One region of the Romboutsia sp. 1001285H_161024_C4 genome, then DNA from elsewhere that is predicted to be linked to it. Evidence: riboswitches for the same ligand, from Rfam matches in the RefSeq annotation. Region 1 holds a riboswitch; each other region holds the start of a gene.
What was found. Region 1 has a riboswitch for thiamine pyrophosphate ahead of thiS (sulfur carrier protein ThiS). Riboswitches for the same ligand answer to the same signal wherever they lie in the genome.
Positions count from the first base shown of each region.

Region 1 (6,154 bases):
TTCATCATATACTTCTTGGTATACAGTAAGCCCTTCAACGCCTTTATCTACTAAATATTTATACTCTTCTTCATCCATTGGATAAACTTCTATTGTAATAGATGGAAATTTATCTTTAAGAACTTCTACAGCTTCACCTATATACTCTACGTCTGAATGAATCTTACTTTCTCCAGTTAAAAGCAACAAATGCTTAAATCCCTCTTTAGATATTTCATTTCCTTCTATTTTAATTTCATTAATGTTGAGCTTTTTTCTACTTATTCCAGAATCTATATTATATCCACAGTATAGACATTTATTTACACAATAGTTTGCTATATACATAGGAGTATACAAAAGTATAGTCTTTCCAAAATATCTATTAGTTATCTCGTGTGCTTTTTGTGCCATTTCTTCCAGGTATTTAGTGGCTTTTTTAGATAATAAATTTAATAAATCATATTCATCTAAATTATCCTTTTCTAAACTTCTTAAAACATCATAATTTGATACATTTTCTAGATATTTATCTATATCAATATCTTTATACTTTTCTATAACATTATAAAAACTCAAATTAAACACCTACTTCACTTAAAAATCCAGTAAGAGGTGAAGATGCATTTGCAAAATTGCTTACTCTTCCTGTTTTAGCTAAATATGCTTCTCTTCCACCTTCAACTGCTAATTTGAAAGCATTCGCCATTTTTATAGGGTCGCCTGCACTAGCTATTGCAGTGTTTACAAGTACTGCTGCTGCCCCCATTTCCATAGCTTCCATAGCCTGAGATGGTTTTCCAATTCCTGCATCTACTATTATTGGTATATCTAATTCTTCTATCATTATTTTTATCATTTCTTTCATTTTAAGCCCTCTATTAGAACCTATTGGTGCCCCAAGTGGCATAACTGCTGCTGCCCCTGCTTCTATTAGCCTTTTGCCTGCATATAGATCTGGACTCATATATGGAAGAACTACAAATCCTTCATCAGCAAGTATTTTAGTTGCTTTTATAGTTTCTTCATTATCGGGTAATAAGTATTTTGTATCACTTATTACTTCTATTTTTATAAAGTTTCCACATCCCATTTTTCTAGCTATTCTTGCTATCCTAACAGCTTCCATATGATTAGTCGCTCCTGATGTATTAGGAAGTATTGTCATATTGCTAGGTATATGTGATAGTATATTTTCTTCTGTATTGTCTAAGTCTACTCTTCTTAGTGCCATAGTTATTATTTCACTGTTACTTGACTCTATTACTCTTGGTAACATATCATTTGAACTATATTTTCCCGTTCCTATTAAAAGTCTACTATTAAACTCATGTCCGTTTAATATTAATTTATCCATTTTTATCCCCCACATAATCTTATTTGTCTTCTATCAATATTTTTGTTGCTAAATTAGCCATGTGATTAGCACATATAGCCACCCTTGGTGCCATAAGCCCATCACCTTCTTTAGCTTCATTTATCTCATCTCCACATATGTAAAATTTATCTCTGATTTTTCTTGTTTTTATTATGTTAGAATCATAATATCCTGCCACTCCAGATGAGGATATTAAATATTTATCTCTCATTTTAGTTAAAATGTTATTTGCAATTTCTGCTTTGTACTTTGGATTATCAAAAGCCTCTATTATTATATCTACGTTCCCAAATTCATGTATATTTGATGAATCTATTATTTTGTTTATAGTTTCAACTTCTATAAATGGATTAATATTTTCTATATTATTTTTAAGTGCCTCGGTTTTATATTTTCCTATATCATTTATAAAATATTGTTGTCTATTTAAATTAGATGGTTCTACTATATCAAAGTCTGCTAGTATTAATGTTCCTACGCCTATTCTAGCTAAAGATATAGCTATATTTGAACCCAATCCACCAATACCTAATATTGCTACTTTTCCATTTTTTAATTTGTAGTGAACATTTGGAGTATGTCTGCTAACCATAAGATTTTCTAATTCTTCAAATTTTGGAATTTCACCCCTTTTTATTAATGTAACTCTATCATTTTCATATAATTCTAAATCTACATATGCATCTACTGGATGACCATTTAGTATTATTATATCTGCATCTTTTTTATATTTTTCTTTAACTTTATCTACTGTAACTATATCTTCATCAATATTTACAAGTAGCTCATTTATAAAAAGTTGCATCTTATCCCCCTCCAACAAACCTTATGACTTCTATAACATCTTCTTCTCTTAGTATATAGCTATCGTATTGATTATTTTCAATTATGTTTAAATTTATCTCTACTACTACGCTATCTTTTTTTACTCCAATATCTTCTAATAACTTTGATATTGTCATATCTGATTTAAATTCAAACTCTTCCCCATTTACCTTCACTTACATTTCCTCCTTTTAAGGATTATCTTTTATAAGATATAAAAATAATTATATAAATTTAACTTTAATAGCATTAAAAAAGCACTCTCTTTTTATAGAGAGCGCCTTATTTAACTAAAAATCTAGGTACATTAAAATATACGAGCTTCCCTACGTAAGAATTATCTTAATCAGGTTCTTAGAGTCTGAAAGTTATGGCTTTACTTCTCAGCTATCCAATCATAGCTCCCCTAGCTTTTATTTATTTTTACAAGTTGAGTGTAGCACAATGTATTTTCATAATCAACAAATTATTAGTTTATAAATAAACTATATATATATATTTATTATACGAATTTTATTTAATTTCCCTATTAAATTAGTTAGATTTCTTATGTATAATAATTATATAGTTATTCAATAATTTCAATATACTTTGAATTATTCTATAAATTAATTCTTATAAAAAATTCGGAGGCGAAAAAAATTGATTTCAAAAGATACAAAGTACTTTTTTATAGTACTAATACTTTTTTGTATAATTGGATTTACAGTAACTATATCTACAACACAACTCAATATTTTAATATATGGTTCTCCTATTTTTATGTTATTTTATGCACTTTCAGGGTATTCTCCTGCTTTAGCTGGATTAATTACCGCTAAAAAGTTTTTGTCTAAAGATGAATTTGATAGATTTTTAAGGAACTGTGTAAATGCAAACAGGAGTCTAAAGGAATATTTATATGTTATTATCGCCGCTTTAATACTTTGGACCGTTCCATATATAGTAGTTGAAATGTTTAGAGGCTATGGTGCCTTACTAAAATCCCCATTAATATTTTTAAGTTGGTTAACTCCTATAATGATATTTGGGGGAGGATTAGAGGAAATAGGATGGAGAGGTTTTTTACTTCCTAAATTACTAAAGAAATATTCTCCTTTTAAAAGTTCTCTAATAATAGGTATTATTTGGTCCTTATGGCATCTACCTTTATGGTTTGTAGTTGGTACACCACAACAACATACTAGTTTTATTCCATTTGCTCTTAGTTGTATTGCTTCTTCTTTTGTACTTACTTACATATACATGGAAACTAATAGCATTTGGCTTTGTATATTATTTCATGCTTTAGATAATGCTTGTTCTTATGTATTTGAGTATGATGTGGATTTACATATAATTATAGCTCTAGCAACTTGTCTAGCTGGTTTTATTATATTTTATATATCAAAAAAATGTATAAAACTAAAATCTAAATAATTCAAGTTATATTAATAATAATAAGCTATTTTTTAATAATAAAAAACGTATTGAAATTTTCAATACGTTTTTTATTATTAAATGTTTATGGTATTACACTTGTTCTATAAGGCCATATCCATCATGTCTTTTATATATAATACTTGTTTTATTTGTCTCTATATTTCTAAATAAAAAGAATTGATGTCCTAATAAATTCATTTGAACAATTGCATCTTCTGGAGTTATTGGCTTGTCCATTTTAAATTTCTTTCTTCTTTTTATTACATCGTCATCTAAATCTATTTCTTCATATTCCTCTATATTATCAAATCTTATACTTTCATTTTTTCTATTTCTTCTTATCATTTGTGTTTTGTATTTTCTAAGCTGTTTATAAAGCTTATCATATAATAAGTCTATTGCTGAATATAAATCTTCTTGGCATTCTTCAGCTCTAACGATAGTTCCATGTTTAGTATATACTGTCGCTTCAATACTTTGATTTTTTCTCTTTACATCTATTTTAACATGTACATCAAAATCATCATTAATATATTTTTCTAGCTTTTCAAACTTACTTTCAATTTTTTCTCTTATTGCCTCTGTAACTTTTACATGCTTTGAAATTATTTTTACGCTCATAGTATGTACCTCCTGTATCTGGACTACATTTTTAAATATACAAGTTATCTTGTATATTTAAATAATAACAGGAAAACAATTACATTTTAAGGCTATTATTATATATTTTTTTGGTGTATTATAGAAGTTAAGGGGGTTTTTTATCTACTATCTTTTTTTATTTTTACCATCTTCTTTTTTACACTAATCTCTTTATACTTCTTTAATATAATTTCACCTTTGTGATTTAATATATCTACATAAGAACAAAGGTCTTGTACCTCTATTACACCTATATCTTCATTATTTATTCCCTCTATACTATTAAGAGCTCCAACAATATCTATAACTCTTATTTTCTTTTTCTTTCCAGCATTTAGGTATAGTCTCGTTACTTCACTGTGAACCTTTTTTTCTTCATTTCTATTTTTTCTATTTTTTAAAACTTTTTTATTATTTTCTTCAAACTTAGCTTTTCCTAAAGCAATATCTTCTTTTTTTATGTCATCTAGATCTTCTATTTTATATCCAATATAATGTTCTATTTCTTCCATATACTTTTCATCTTTTTGATTTACCATAGTTATAGATTTTCCAAAGCTTTTTTTTCTACCTGTCCTACCTATTCTATGTATATAGTTTTCTTTATCTCTAGGCACATTAAAATTTATAACTAAAGATATGTCATCTATATGTATACCTCTACCAGCTACATCTGTACTTACTAGTATATTAAACTTACCATTTTTAAAATCTTTTATCGTAAAATTTCTTTTGTCTTGAGACATATCACCATGAAGTTCTGTTACTAAAAACCTATCTTCCTTTAAATTTTTATAAAGTTTTGTAACAGTTTCTTTTGTATTGCAAAATATCATAACTGATACTGGAGCCTGAGAATATATTATATTTTTTAAAGTATCATACTTTTTTTTATCCTCTACTTTGACTGTCTTTTCTGATATTTGTTTATTATTTAATAAATTTTCATTTTTTACTTCTACCATTTCTGCATCTTTCATATATTCTAAGCAAATATTTTTTATATCTTTATCTATAGTCGCTGAGAATAGTCCTTTAATGCTATTTTTAGGTATACTATTAAATATAAACTCCATATCTTCTACAAACCCTTTTTTAAGCATTTTATCTGCTTCATCAATTATAAAATATCTTATACTTTCAAGGTTAATTGTACCCCTACTTATATGATCAATTATTCTTCCTGGAGTTGCTACTACAATATGAACTCTTTGCTTTAACTCCTTTATTTGATCTTTCATAGGTTGTTTTCCAAATATAGCACTACATCTTATTTTCTTCAATCTACCTATATTAGATATCTCTTCTTTTACTTGAAGTGCTAACTCTCTAGTGGGTACAACTATTAGTGCTTGAAGATTGTTATTATCCACTTCTACTGTTTCACATATTGGTATAGCAAAGCTCGCAGTTTTTCCACTCCCAGTTTTTGATTTGACTATTATATTTTCATATCTTAATAACCTTGGTATAACTTCACTCTGAACTTTCGATGGTGAATTATAGCCTAAATTATACAATGCTTTTAATATATCTTTATTTAATTTTAAACTCTCAAATTTATTATTCATTTAATTCCACCTTATCTAATTTTACTATTATTGTTTTATTAACCATCATAGAATATGGCTAATATGTTTATTTTATTTCAATGTTTTATTGTATTATGATTGTCTTTTTATTTTATTACTTTTATATTAGCATTTAACTAATATACACTAAATTTTTATTTTTTTCTATAATTGCTATTACTTAAGCCTTTATAATTTACTGCATATTTATAAAATATTTTTTACTTTAATTATAAAATAATTTGTATAAATTTTCTGAAAAATATTATTGACATATTCCCTTTAACTATATATAATCAATTTAAATATAAATTTTTTAGGAGAATATAAATATGAT
Region 1 is NZ_JADNAJ010000004.1:33,916-40,069, forward strand. It holds gene thiH (2-iminoacetate synthase ThiH) at 1-558, opposite strand, end outside; gene I1959_RS08370 (thiazole synthase) at 560-1,336, opposite strand; gene thiF (sulfur carrier protein ThiS adenylyltransferase ThiF) at 1,356-2,162, opposite strand; gene thiS (sulfur carrier protein ThiS) at 2,164-2,358, opposite strand; TPP riboswitch at 2,489-2,600, opposite strand; gene I1959_RS08385 (CPBP family intramembrane glutamic endopeptidase) at 2,825-3,601, shown strand; gene hpf (ribosome hibernation-promoting factor, HPF/YfiA family) at 3,695-4,225, opposite strand; gene I1959_RS08395 (DEAD/DEAH box helicase) at 4,366-5,817, opposite strand.

Region 2 (6,154 bases), on a different contig from region 1:
AGAATTAAAAAATGCTTTAGATAGTACATATAATAATTTAGAGAAAATAAATAATTATGTAAAAGAAGCAAATTCTCATGCAAATACACTTAAAAAGTATTTAAATAATACAAAAGGAAATCTTCCTCAGATAAAAAAAGAAATAAATAGTCTTCAAGATGTAGTAAAAAATAGTAAAAATTTAGTATTAGTTACAAAGGATAGTGTGAATAATGCATCAGAAAATATGAATAATAATATGAATACTATAAATAATATAAATACTAAATTACAAAATGAAATTGATAATTTAAAAAATATAAATGATGGTTCTTCAATTGAAAATGTAGAAAATACGATAGAGTCGGTATTAAAATTGATATCAACTATGGAAAATACGATAGATAAAGTTATAAGTGATCTTGAAAATATAAATAGCAAACATGAAAGTTCTAAGACACAAAATATAATAGATTCACTTAATACTTTAAAAACTATACTTTCTTCAGAAAAAGATAAATTAAGTGAGTTAAAATCAGTAATTGAAAGTGGTGGAACTAAAGAACAAATAGATGAACAACTTAATTCTTTATCAGAATTAGAAAATTCATTTAACAATAAGTTAAATTTAACAAATACTATATTTACTTCTGATGTATCTAATGTTTTAGATAGTGTAGGAGATGCTATGATTTCTAGCTCTTCTGATATAAACAACATATTAGAAAGTATAAATGTTATAATACCTCAAATAGATGCACTTTCTACTTATGGAATATCAAGTAGTGATGTTTTTGTAAAACAAGCAGGTAATATATCAAAAGAACTTAATAAGTTTGAAGATGATTTAGATAAGTTAGTAGAAAAAACTAAGATATTAACAGATAAAAATTTAGACAAGTTAATTTCAATATTAGATAAAAATTCAAAAGAGATAGCATCTTTTATATCATCACCTGTTAATGTTAAGACAGAAGAGTTATATAAGGCAGGTATATTTGGAGTCGCTTTAATGCCATTTTACTCAGTACTTGCAATATGGGTAGGAGCACTTTTATCTACATCACTACTTACAACAGAGTGTGAAGAATTAGCGGGAGAAAAAACTAATTTAGTTCAAAAACATTTTGGTAAAATGCTTACATTTATGACAGTATCATTAATACAGTCTTTAATAATTGCAACAGGTAATATATTTATATTTGATAAGCCTGTTAGTATACCTTTAATGTATTTATTTACTATAGTATCTTCTATACTATTTACTACAATTATATTTACATTAGTTTCTTTATTTGGGAACTTAGGTAAAGCTATAGCTATAGTTATTATGGTCTTCCAAATAGCAGGTTCTGGAGGGATATATCCTATACAAACTAACCCTAAGATATTTGAAATATTACAACCATATTGGCCATTTACTTATGCTATAGATGGATTTAGAGAAGCTATAGCAGGACCTAGCATGAGTGCTGTATATTATGATTTATCTATGTTAGCAATATTCTTTGTAATATTTATATCATTAGTCATATTTAAGAAAACTTTCCATAATATAACTGAATTTATGAATGATAAGTTTAAGGAGTCTGGTTTATAGTTATAAATAATGGTAATTATTTAACAAATAAATATTGAATAGCATTTCCATGACTAGTAAAATAATAATCATAATAAACATTAAGGAAGTGACAATATGAACAAGGATTATTATTGCCCATACTGTAAATCTAAATTAGATGTACTAGATGGATGAGGTACTATTAATTATTATTGCATGGAGTGCAATATGCTTATATCTAGAAAGAAGATATTGACTAAAGAAGAATTAGAGAATATTGATATAGAAAATAAAAATACCTAAAGGAATAATTCCTTTAGGTATTTTTATTAACATTACTATTAGTTATTATCTATTTCTCTTCTTGGGATAGTATATTGAATAGAATTTTCAATTTGTTCTAAATATCTTTCATCTTTTGGGGCAACAAATAGACAAGTATAACCTTTTTCACCAGCTCTACCAGTTCTACCAATACGATGTATGTAGTCTTCTGAAGTTTCTGGTATATCATAGTTATATACATGAGTAACACCAGTAACATCAATACCTCTAGATGCAACATCAGTAGCTATAAGATATTGTATATCTGCATTTCTAAAAGATTTCATAATTCTTTCACGTTTTGATTGAGGGATGTCGCTGTGAAGTTTAGCACAATTATACCCTCTTTGACAAAGTGCTTCATCTAAAGCATCTGCTCTTCTTTTGGTTCTACAGAAGATTATAGCTAAAAAAGGATTATCTTTATCAAGTACAGAACATAGTGCATCTTGTTTTCTTCTATCTGTAGTTTCTACAACTTCTTGATTTATATTTTCAAGTGTTATTTCTTCTTTTTCTATAGATACAACAATAGGATCAGTCATATATCTATAAGCTAATTTTTTAACTTGTGAGTTCATAGTAGCGGAGAAACACAATGTTTGACGCTTTTTAGGAACTTCCTTTAATATAGCTTCAACTTCATTTTTAAATCCCATAAATAACATTTGGTCAGCTTCATCTAGTACAAAAGTTTTTAACTTACTAAGATTTACAGTTTTTCTATCTAAGTGATCTAAAAGTCTTCCTGGTGTAGCTACTATAAGGTGTATATTTCCCTTTAACTTTTTTAATTGACCTGCTATATCTTTTCCACCATAAGCTGATAATACATTTATATTCTTACCTTTTGAAAGTTCAATGGCTTGTTCAGTTATTTGAATAGCTAGCTCTCTTGTTGGTGACAATATAAGTGCTTGAACATAATTAGCGTTTGGATTAATATTTTCAAATATAGGAAGTAAAAATGCTAGAGTTTTTCCCGTACCAGTTTGAGCTTCTGCTATAACATCTTTTCCAGACTTTATAAATCCAATACTTTCTTTTTGTATAGGTGTAGGAGAGTTAATTCCCCTATTTTTTAGTACATTTACTAAATCTTTACTAATTCCAAGTTCTTCAAAATTCATTATATATTACCTCTTAATATCTTTATAATTTGAGCAACGGATTTGACCGAAATAGTTTGCCAACACGTTGCTTAAAGCATTAGTGAACGTTATATCGTTGCGACATAGAAATAGTTATCCTGAATATCGCTTAAACGAAGTAAACTTTTTATTTATATTTTCCGTATTAATAAATAATATCATATAGTTATAATTAATACTAATAATATTATTTATTAATATAAAATATTAATGTTAGTTTTATATATTAATGGGTATTAAATAAATGTTAGTATTTATAAATATACAGAAGATTTTATAAATTATAATTAAAGTTGATTTATTTAGATTATAGAAATATACTATAAGTATAAAATAAAATATTTGCTAGGGGTGCCGAAAGGCTGAGAGACGAAACGTTAACCCTTGTACCTGATCTGGATAATACCAGCGTAGGAAAGCTTGATAATATATTATTATATTATATATTAAATTAGAAATTAAGGCTATATTCCAATGTTGGGGTATAGCTTTTTAATTGCAAAAATATATGATATTGAAGTTAATTGAGGAGATAACAAGCTTTAGCAAATTAAATATTTAATAAATAAAAGGGAGAAGATCATATGAAAAACTACAAAATACCTACACTGACAATAGCAGGTTCAGACTCGTCTGGTGGAGCAGGTGTACAAGCTGATTTAAAAACATTTAGTGCAATAGGAACTTATGGGATGAGTGTTATAACAGCTATAACAGCCCAAAATACTAAAGGTGTATTCATGGTAGAAGATTTAAGCAAAGAGATAATTAAAAAACAAATAGAAGTTGTATTTGATGATATACGTCCAAAATCTTTAAAAATAGGTATGGTATCTAGTGAAGAAATAATAAAAGAAATAGCAAAAACTCTAGATAAATACAAACCAGAAAATCTAGTTATTGATCCGGTAATGATATCAAAGAGTGGATATTCACTACTTAAGCCAGAAGCTAAGCAAAGTATGATAGAGTATCTTATACCAATGGCCTACATAATAACACCAAATACACCAGAAGCAGAAGAAATAACAGGTATTAAAATAGACAATGTTGAGGATATGAAATTAGCAGGTCAAAAAATATTAGAATTAGGTCCGAAGTTTGTACTTATGAAGGGGGGACACTTAGACGGTGATGCTGTAGATATACTTATAGGCAAAGATATATTTAAAGTATATAAGAGTGAAAGGCTATATAGAAAAAATACGCATGGAACAGGATGTACACTATCTTCAGCAATAGCTGCACACTTAGCATTAGGATATGATATATGTGAAAGCGTAAAAAGAAGTAAGGAGTATATAACAAACGCAATAAGATATAGTTTTGATATAGGAAGTGGAGTAGGACCTGTTCATCATTTCTATGAAATAGAAAATAAGAAAATATAGTATTGGGGTAGAGAATATGTATAGTTTAATAAATAAAGTTAAAGAAATTAATCCATTAGTACTTCATTATACTAATGAAGTAACTATAAATGATTGTGCTAATATAACATTGGCACTAGGAGCGAGTCCTTTAATGAGTTTTTCATATGAAGAAGTAGAAGAGATTGTTCAGGTAGCAAGTGCAGTGGTTATAAATATAGGTACTATGAAATCTTCTAACTTAGAATTATTTTTACAAGCAGGTAAAATGGCCAATAAGTACAATAAACCTGTTGTACTTGACCCAGTAGGGGTATTTGCTACAAAAACTAGGGCAAATTTTGTAAAAAGATTATTAAATGAAGTAAGATTTACTGCAATAAAAGGAAATGTAGCTGAGATTAAATATATAGGTGGATTTGATGTTAAAGGCAAGGGTGTTGACTCTTTTGATGATGACAAAAATATTGATGAGGCTATAAAAAAGATTGCTAACAAATTAGAATGTGTAGTTTGTGCAACTGGAAAAGTAGATAGTGTAACTGATGGAAATAGAATAATTAAAATATATAATGGAACACCTAAGTTAAAGTATATAACTGGTACAGGGTGTATGTGTGCTAGCTTAATGGGATCATATCTTGGGAGTAGTGATAAAACTTTAGAGGCTATCTCTATGGGGATAATGACGATGAGTTTATGCGGACAGCTAGCTGATAAAGAAAATATATCTATAGGAGACTTCAAAGTTGAGCTTATGAATAATATATATGACCTAGATGAAGAAAAGCTAAATAAATTTGGAAAGGTTGAGGTTATATAATGAAATTTACAGATTATTTATTTGAAGAAGTTAAAAATATATGGCAAGAATACTTAGAACATCCATTTATAAAAGAACTAGGAGAAGGTACTTTACCTAAAGAGAAATTTAAAAATTATTTAGTACAAGATTATTTATACCTTAAAGAATTTGGTAAAGTATTTGCAATGTGCTTAATAAAGTCAAAGACTATAGAGGAAATGAACTTTTTCAGTAGAGCCATAAGTGCATCGATAGAATATGAAACAGCAGTACATGTTAGTTATATGAACAAATTAGGAGTACCACCAAAAATAGCAGAAACATGTAAATATGAAATAACAACAGATAATTATACTAGTTATATGCAAGCTATAGCCTTAAAAGGAAATTTAAGAGAAATTGTAATCTCTACAATGCCTTGTAACTGGAGCTATAATTATATAGGACACTATCTACTAGATAATTACAAAGAGACATTAGAAGGAAATTACTACAAAGAATGGATAGATATGTACTCTGAAGGAAAATTTGACGAGAATCTAAGGGAGTGGTTAGATTATGTTAACTATTTATGTAGAGATATAAGTAATGAAGAAAGAGAAAACTTAAAAGAAATATTTATAAAATCAAGTTTACATGAATTAGAATTTTGGAATATGGCCTATAAAGAAACTAAGGAGGGAGACTTATGTCTAGTTTAAATAATATATTAGGAATAGTTATATTAATCGTTAGTATAGGATGGTTTTGCTTGTATCTAAAAGATATGAAAAATAGAAAATTAAGCACAAAAGAAATAGTACTAATCGGTATGTTTTCAGCAATGTCTTATATACTTTCTATGATTCAATTTATAAAATATCCTCAAGGCGGGGGAATAACTTTATTTTCAATGTTACCTACAATGCTACTTGCTATACTTTACGGTAAAGAAGTTGGGATAACTGCAGGTTTAGTTTTTGCT
Region 2 is NZ_JADNAJ010000001.1:341,700-347,853, forward strand. It holds gene I1959_RS01750 (YhgE/Pip domain-containing protein) at 1-1,579, shown strand, start outside; gene I1959_RS01755 (DEAD/DEAH box helicase) at 1,882-2,994, opposite strand; TPP riboswitch at 3,353-3,449, shown strand; gene thiD (bifunctional hydroxymethylpyrimidine kinase/phosphomethylpyrimidine kinase) at 3,600-4,406, shown strand; gene thiM (hydroxyethylthiazole kinase) at 4,423-5,208, shown strand; gene tenA (thiaminase II) at 5,208-5,891, shown strand; gene thiT (energy-coupled thiamine transporter ThiT) at 5,879-6,154, shown strand, end outside.
Region 2: linked by a shared signal. The riboswitch ahead of thiD (bifunctional hydroxymethylpyrimidine kinase/phosphomethylpyrimidine kinase) and the one ahead of thiS (sulfur carrier protein ThiS) in region 1 are both predicted to bind thiamine pyrophosphate.

Region 3 (6,154 bases), on a different contig from region 1:
TCTACATGTTTATGTTTAGTATGCTACTATGTTTATTTATAACTCCATATTTAAATACACCTAAAGAAATGGAGTCTAAAGAAAAGTTAAATTTAAAAGTAGATATAAAAAAATTATTTACTAATAAACAATATGTGTTAATACTTTTAGCAAGTATAAGTATTGTTGCCTTAAGTGATGGGGTAAGCGCCTACCAAGGTATACATTTATTAAACTTAGGAGCAGGCAAGGAACTTGTAGGAATGTTGACTGTGTTTATGGTAGCTCCAGAACTTTATTTTATGGTTAAGACCAAAGATCTTTTAAAAAAATATGGAAATACAAAAATGATTACTGTAAGTGCAATTGCACTTTTTATTAGATGGATAATATATACATTTACAAATAATATAGCATTATTTATATTAGCATCAGCTTCTCATGGTGTAGCAATAGCTATAATGACTATAACTGTTTTTGACTTTATAGGAAACGTAGTAGAAAAAAAATTATACACTACAGCCATGACTATATACACTTTTTGTATAGGAATTGGGTCATCAGTTATAAAACTTATATATGGAAATATAATAGACTTATATGGAATGAAAGCCATATTTATATGCTCAATAATAATTTCTATCATAAGTTTTGGAATTATATTTGCAATAAATAAATTAGAATATAAGAATATAAATAATACAAATATTATAAGCGAATAAAAAGGAAGAACATAATTATGTTCTTCCTTTTTTAGATTACCTAACTATAGTATATATCATATATACTATATATAAAGCTATTAATATAAAACCTTGTTTTTTTACAAGACAATTATCTTTTTTCATAAAGATATAAAGTAAAACTGTTATAAATGTCATAAATATTATATCTATAAGAGCAAATGTACTTATAGATATCGGACTTATAGTTGTAGCTAAACCTAAAACTAAAAGTATATTAAATACGTTTGAGCCTATTACATTACCTATAGCTATTTCAGTTTCACCCTTTTTTATAGCCATAATAGAAGTAACAAATTCAGGAAGTGAAGTACCAACTGCAACTATTGTAAGTCCAACTAAGTTTGCACTCATACCAAATGATGTTGCAATAGTCGTGGCAGAATCAACAACCATATCTCCACCAACAATAATTCCTGCTATACCAATTAAACTTAATATAATTGTTTTAAACATAGGAACATCTTCACTTACTTCAGCTTCTATAGCTATAGCACTTTCACCACCAGATAAGTCTTCTTCATTATTAGAGTTTTTAGCACTTTTTACAGTATTTATTAAGAAGTAGGCAAATACTAATAAGAAAAAAATACCTTCAAATCTATTTATATGTAAATCAAGTGAAAATAGTAACAACATAAAGCTTATACCTATTAAAAATGGAGTATCTTTTTTTATAGTATCTTTTTGAACTGGTAACTTTGCAATTATTGCAGACACACCTAACACTACAAGTATGTTAAAAAAGTTAGAGCCTACGATGTTAGCAACACTCATATCATTTTGTCCTGCTAATGAAGATGTAATACTTACTGCGGCTTCAGGTGCAGATGTACCCATAGCTACTATAGTAAGACCTATAACCATAGCTGGAACATTAAATTTTCTAGCAATTGAAGCAGCACCATCGACAAATATGTCAGCACCCTTTATAAGGAAAATAAAACCTAATATTAATATTATAAATGCCATTAATATTCCTCCAAAAATATATATTTATAAAGGACAGTATACCACTTTATGTATTCTTTTGTAAATCATTAAAATATGATGAAACTTAGTTATGCAAAGAATATAATAGATATTTATAATATTAAATTAAGTATGTAACTAATTATCTGCTCTTAATAAATTTAAGTCTTTACCACTCATTATTTTATTCATATTTCTCATAGAACACATCTTACCGCACATTGTACAGCTATCATCATGTTTAGGAGTTGACTCTTTTCTATATCTTCTAGCTTTTTGTGGGTCAATAGCAAGTTCAAACATTTTTTCCCAATCAAGTTCTTGTCTAGCTTTACTCATTTGATTATCTATATCTCTAGATTTAGGAATTTTCTTTGCGATATCTGCAGCATGAGCAGCTATTTTAGTAGCTATAATACCTTCTTTAACATCATCTAAGTTAGGTAGTCTTAAATGTTCTGCTGGGGTTACATAACATAAAAAGTCAGCTCCATAACTAGCAGCTAAGGCACCTCCAATAGCACTTGTTATATGATCATATCCAGGAGCTATATCTGTAACTATAGGACCTAGCACATAAAATGGTGCACCATGACAAAGTTTCTTTTCAAGTAACATATTAGACTCAATTTCATCTAATGACATATGTCCAGGACCTTCTATTATTACTTGAACATTTCGTTTCCACGCTCTTAGAGTAAGTTCACCTAATATCATTAATTCTTTTATTTGACAAGCATCTGAAGAGTCATTTATAGACCCAGGTCTTAGAGCATCTCCAAGGCTTAATGTTAAGTCATATTCTTCGCATATATCAAGTAATTCATCAAAGTATTCATAAAAAGGGTTCTCACGTTGGTTAAGCTCCATCCAAGCATACATTAAAGAACCGCCTCTAGATACTATATTAGTAAGTCTTTTGTTTCTTTTAAAAACAGATGCAGTTTCTTTGTTTATACCAGCATGTACAGTAACGAAGTCTACACCATCATTTGCATGATTTCTTACTACATCTAAAAATTCTTTAGCAGTTATATCTTTTAATTCTTTATCGTAAAAACCAACAGCATCGTATATAGGAACAGTTCCTATCATAGCATTAGAAGATGATATAAGTTTTTTTCTAAATTCTTTGGTTTTACCAAAAGAACTTAAATCCATTATAGCTTCGGCTTTCATATCTAATGCCAAATTAACCTTTTTCATCTCTTCATCAATATCACAACAATCTTTTGATATACCTAAATTTACATTTATTTTGGTTCTTAGATTTTCGCCTACACCTTCAGGATTTAAAGATTTATGATTTTTATTAGCAGGTATTGCTACTTTACCTTTAGATATTAGCTCTCTCAAAATATTAACATCCATATTTTCTTTTTTTGCTACTATTTCCATTTCTTTAGTAATTATCCCCTTTTTAGCAGCATCCATTTGAGTAGTATACATCATATTAAAATCCCCCTTATTATATTTTAATAAATAAAAAAAGCCTTACCATAAGGCAAAGCTTCTCAAAATATGTATTAATAAATAGACTATATTTGTTTTATAGCTATTAATAAACACAAAAGTAACTTTCCTACGGTAGTATAAACTACATCAGGTTCGAAGGGTTAATGAATTTATCATTTCTCAGCCTAAAAGGCACCCCTAGTTAGATATCTTTTCAAAAACATTGTAGTTCTTTATTTATGTATTGTAAAGAAATTTTTTTGTACTTATAAAAACGGAAAGGCACCTATCAAAAGATAAGTGCCTTTATTTGGGCTAGCGTAATACTTATATAAAATATAAGTTCCCACTTAACTTAAGAATATCATAATGAATATTATTTGTAAATAAAAAAAGCAATTATAAAAAATTATCAATGCCTTATGTGTTGAAAAAACTATATATTAAAAAGAATAAAAAAAATAAAATATAATAATAGATTAAGAATACTTTTATTGGTGTATATACAATATATAGTATTTGGTTTAAATATTATATCTATAAATGGTAGATAATGATTAGTAAAACATTAAATAAAAGGTGGGAAAAATGAACTGGATAGAACTAAATAATCAAGTCATAATAAAAAATAAAGAAGGAAAATATCAATTAGAAAAAGATAAAGAAGCATTATACAGTTATATAAATGAATATATAAAACCTAGAACAAAGGTATTTAATAGTCTTGAAGAAAGGCTATCATATTTAATAGATAATAATTACTATTCTAAAGAAGTAATAGAAAGATATGATATAGACTTTATAAAAGAAATAGAAAGAATCATAAAAAATTATGGATTTAAATTTAATTCATATATGAGTGCAAATAAGTTTTATCAAAACTATGCACTTAAGACTAATGACAATAAAGAAATATTAGAAAGCTATAATGATAAAGTTCTCATAGTATCTTTAGCACTTGGAAATGGTGATAAAGACTTAGTAAAAAAATTGGCAGAGAAACTAGTAAAACAAGAATTTCAACCAGCAACACCTACATTTTTAAATGCAGGTAGAGCTAGAGCAGGAGAAATGGTATCGTGCTTTTTGATATCTATAGAAGATAGTACAGAAGGTATATCATATGCAATTTCATCAGCAAATCATCTATCAAAAATAGGTGGCGGAGTAGCGCTTAATTTATCAAGATTAAGAGCTTCAGGAGATCCTATTAAGGATATAGAAGGTGCAGCTGGTGGTGTGGTAGGAGTTGCCAAAATGCTAGAACAGTCATTTACCTACTTTAACCAAATGGGTGCAAGACAAGGTGCAGGGGCTGTATATTTAAGTGTATTTCATCCAGATTTTGAATTACTTATGGATACCAAAAAGATAAATGCAGATGAAAAAATAAGATTAGCATCATTATCTTTAGGGGCATTAATACCAGATAAATTTATGGAATTGGCAGAGAAAAATGAGGTGGCTTATGCATTTTATCCTCATTCTGTTTATAAAAAATATAATATAAATCTTGATGAGATGGATATGGAAAAATGGTATGATATTTTAAAAAATGATGAAGATATACGAAAAAAAGAAATAAATCCTAGAAAAATGCTAACAAAGATAGCACAGATGCAACAAGAAAGTGGATACCCATATGTTGTATTTTTAGATACTGCAAATAGAGAACATATACTAAAAGACGTTGGTAAAATCAAAATGTCTAATTTATGTTGTGAAATATTTCAATACCAAACACCATCAAATATAAAAGGATATGCTGGAGAAAATATATGGGGACAAGATATAAGTTGCAATTTAGGTTCTTTAAACATTGCTAATGTAATGGATAATAAAGATATAGAAAATACGATTGATACTGCAATAAGAGCATTAACTTTTGTTTCTGATAACACTAGTATAAATGAAGTGCCAACAATCAAAAATGGAAATGATTCGTCACATGCAGTAGGTCTTGGAGCTATGAATTTACATGGATACTTAGTAAGAGAAAATATACTATATACATCAGAAGAAGCAATAGACTTTTGTAATGTATTTTTTGCAATGGTTAGACATTTTGCTATAAAGTCATCTATGAATATAGCTAAAGAGAGAAATAAAACATTTGTTGGGTTTGAAAAATCAGAATATGCAAAAGGAAAAGATAGTAATGTATTAAAAAAATATTATAAAAATTCATACTTACCTAAGACAGATAAAGTAAAAAAATTGTTTGAAGGTATACATATACCTACAACTAAAGAATGGGAAGCTTTATTAGATGAAGTAAAAGTACATGGATTATATAATGCATACTTAACAGCAATAGCACCAACTCAAAGTATTAGTTATGTTCAAAATGCAACATCAAGTATAATGCCAATTACAGAGCCGGTTGAAGTTAGAACATATGGTGATTCTACAACTATATATCCTATGCCATTTTTAACTAATGAAAACATGCTTTATTACCAATCTGCATATAGAATGGATATGAGAAAAGTTATAGATATAGTTTCAACAGTCCAAAATCATGTTGACCAAGGTATATCAACAACATTATTTGTAACAGATGATAAAACAACTAGAGATATAGCTAGATTATATATATATGCTTACAAAAAAGGACTAAAAAGTCTTTACTACACAAGAACTAAAATGACTAGAGACAACAATGAGTGTCTTATGTGTTCAGTATAAGGGGGAGTACTATGACATTTAAATTAGAAAAAATACACAAAGCAGTAAACTGGAATAAAGAAGATGATGGATTTACTCAAGCCTTTTGGGAACAAAATGTAAAACAATTTTGGTTACCAGAGGAAATATCAGTTTCAAAAGATTTAAAAGTATTTAATGAATTAAATGAAAAAGAAAAAGAATTATATAAAAAAGTATTAGGTGGACTTACATTACTAGACACTAAGCAAGGAAATGATGGGGTACCATCTATGATGAGCCTTACAGATAACCTTCAAAGAAAAGCAGTATTATCATTTATGGGAACTATGGAAGAA
Region 3 is NZ_JADNAJ010000005.1:216,463-222,616, reverse strand. It holds gene I1959_RS10605 (MFS transporter) at 1-701, shown strand, start outside; gene I1959_RS10600 (calcium/sodium antiporter) at 738-1,694, opposite strand; gene thiC (phosphomethylpyrimidine synthase ThiC) at 1,833-3,146, opposite strand; TPP riboswitch at 3,257-3,359, opposite strand; gene nrdE (class 1b ribonucleoside-diphosphate reductase subunit alpha) at 3,738-5,837, shown strand; gene nrdF (class 1b ribonucleoside-diphosphate reductase subunit beta) at 5,849-6,154, shown strand, end outside.
Region 3: linked by a shared signal. The riboswitch ahead of thiC (phosphomethylpyrimidine synthase ThiC) and the one ahead of thiS (sulfur carrier protein ThiS) in region 1 are both predicted to bind thiamine pyrophosphate.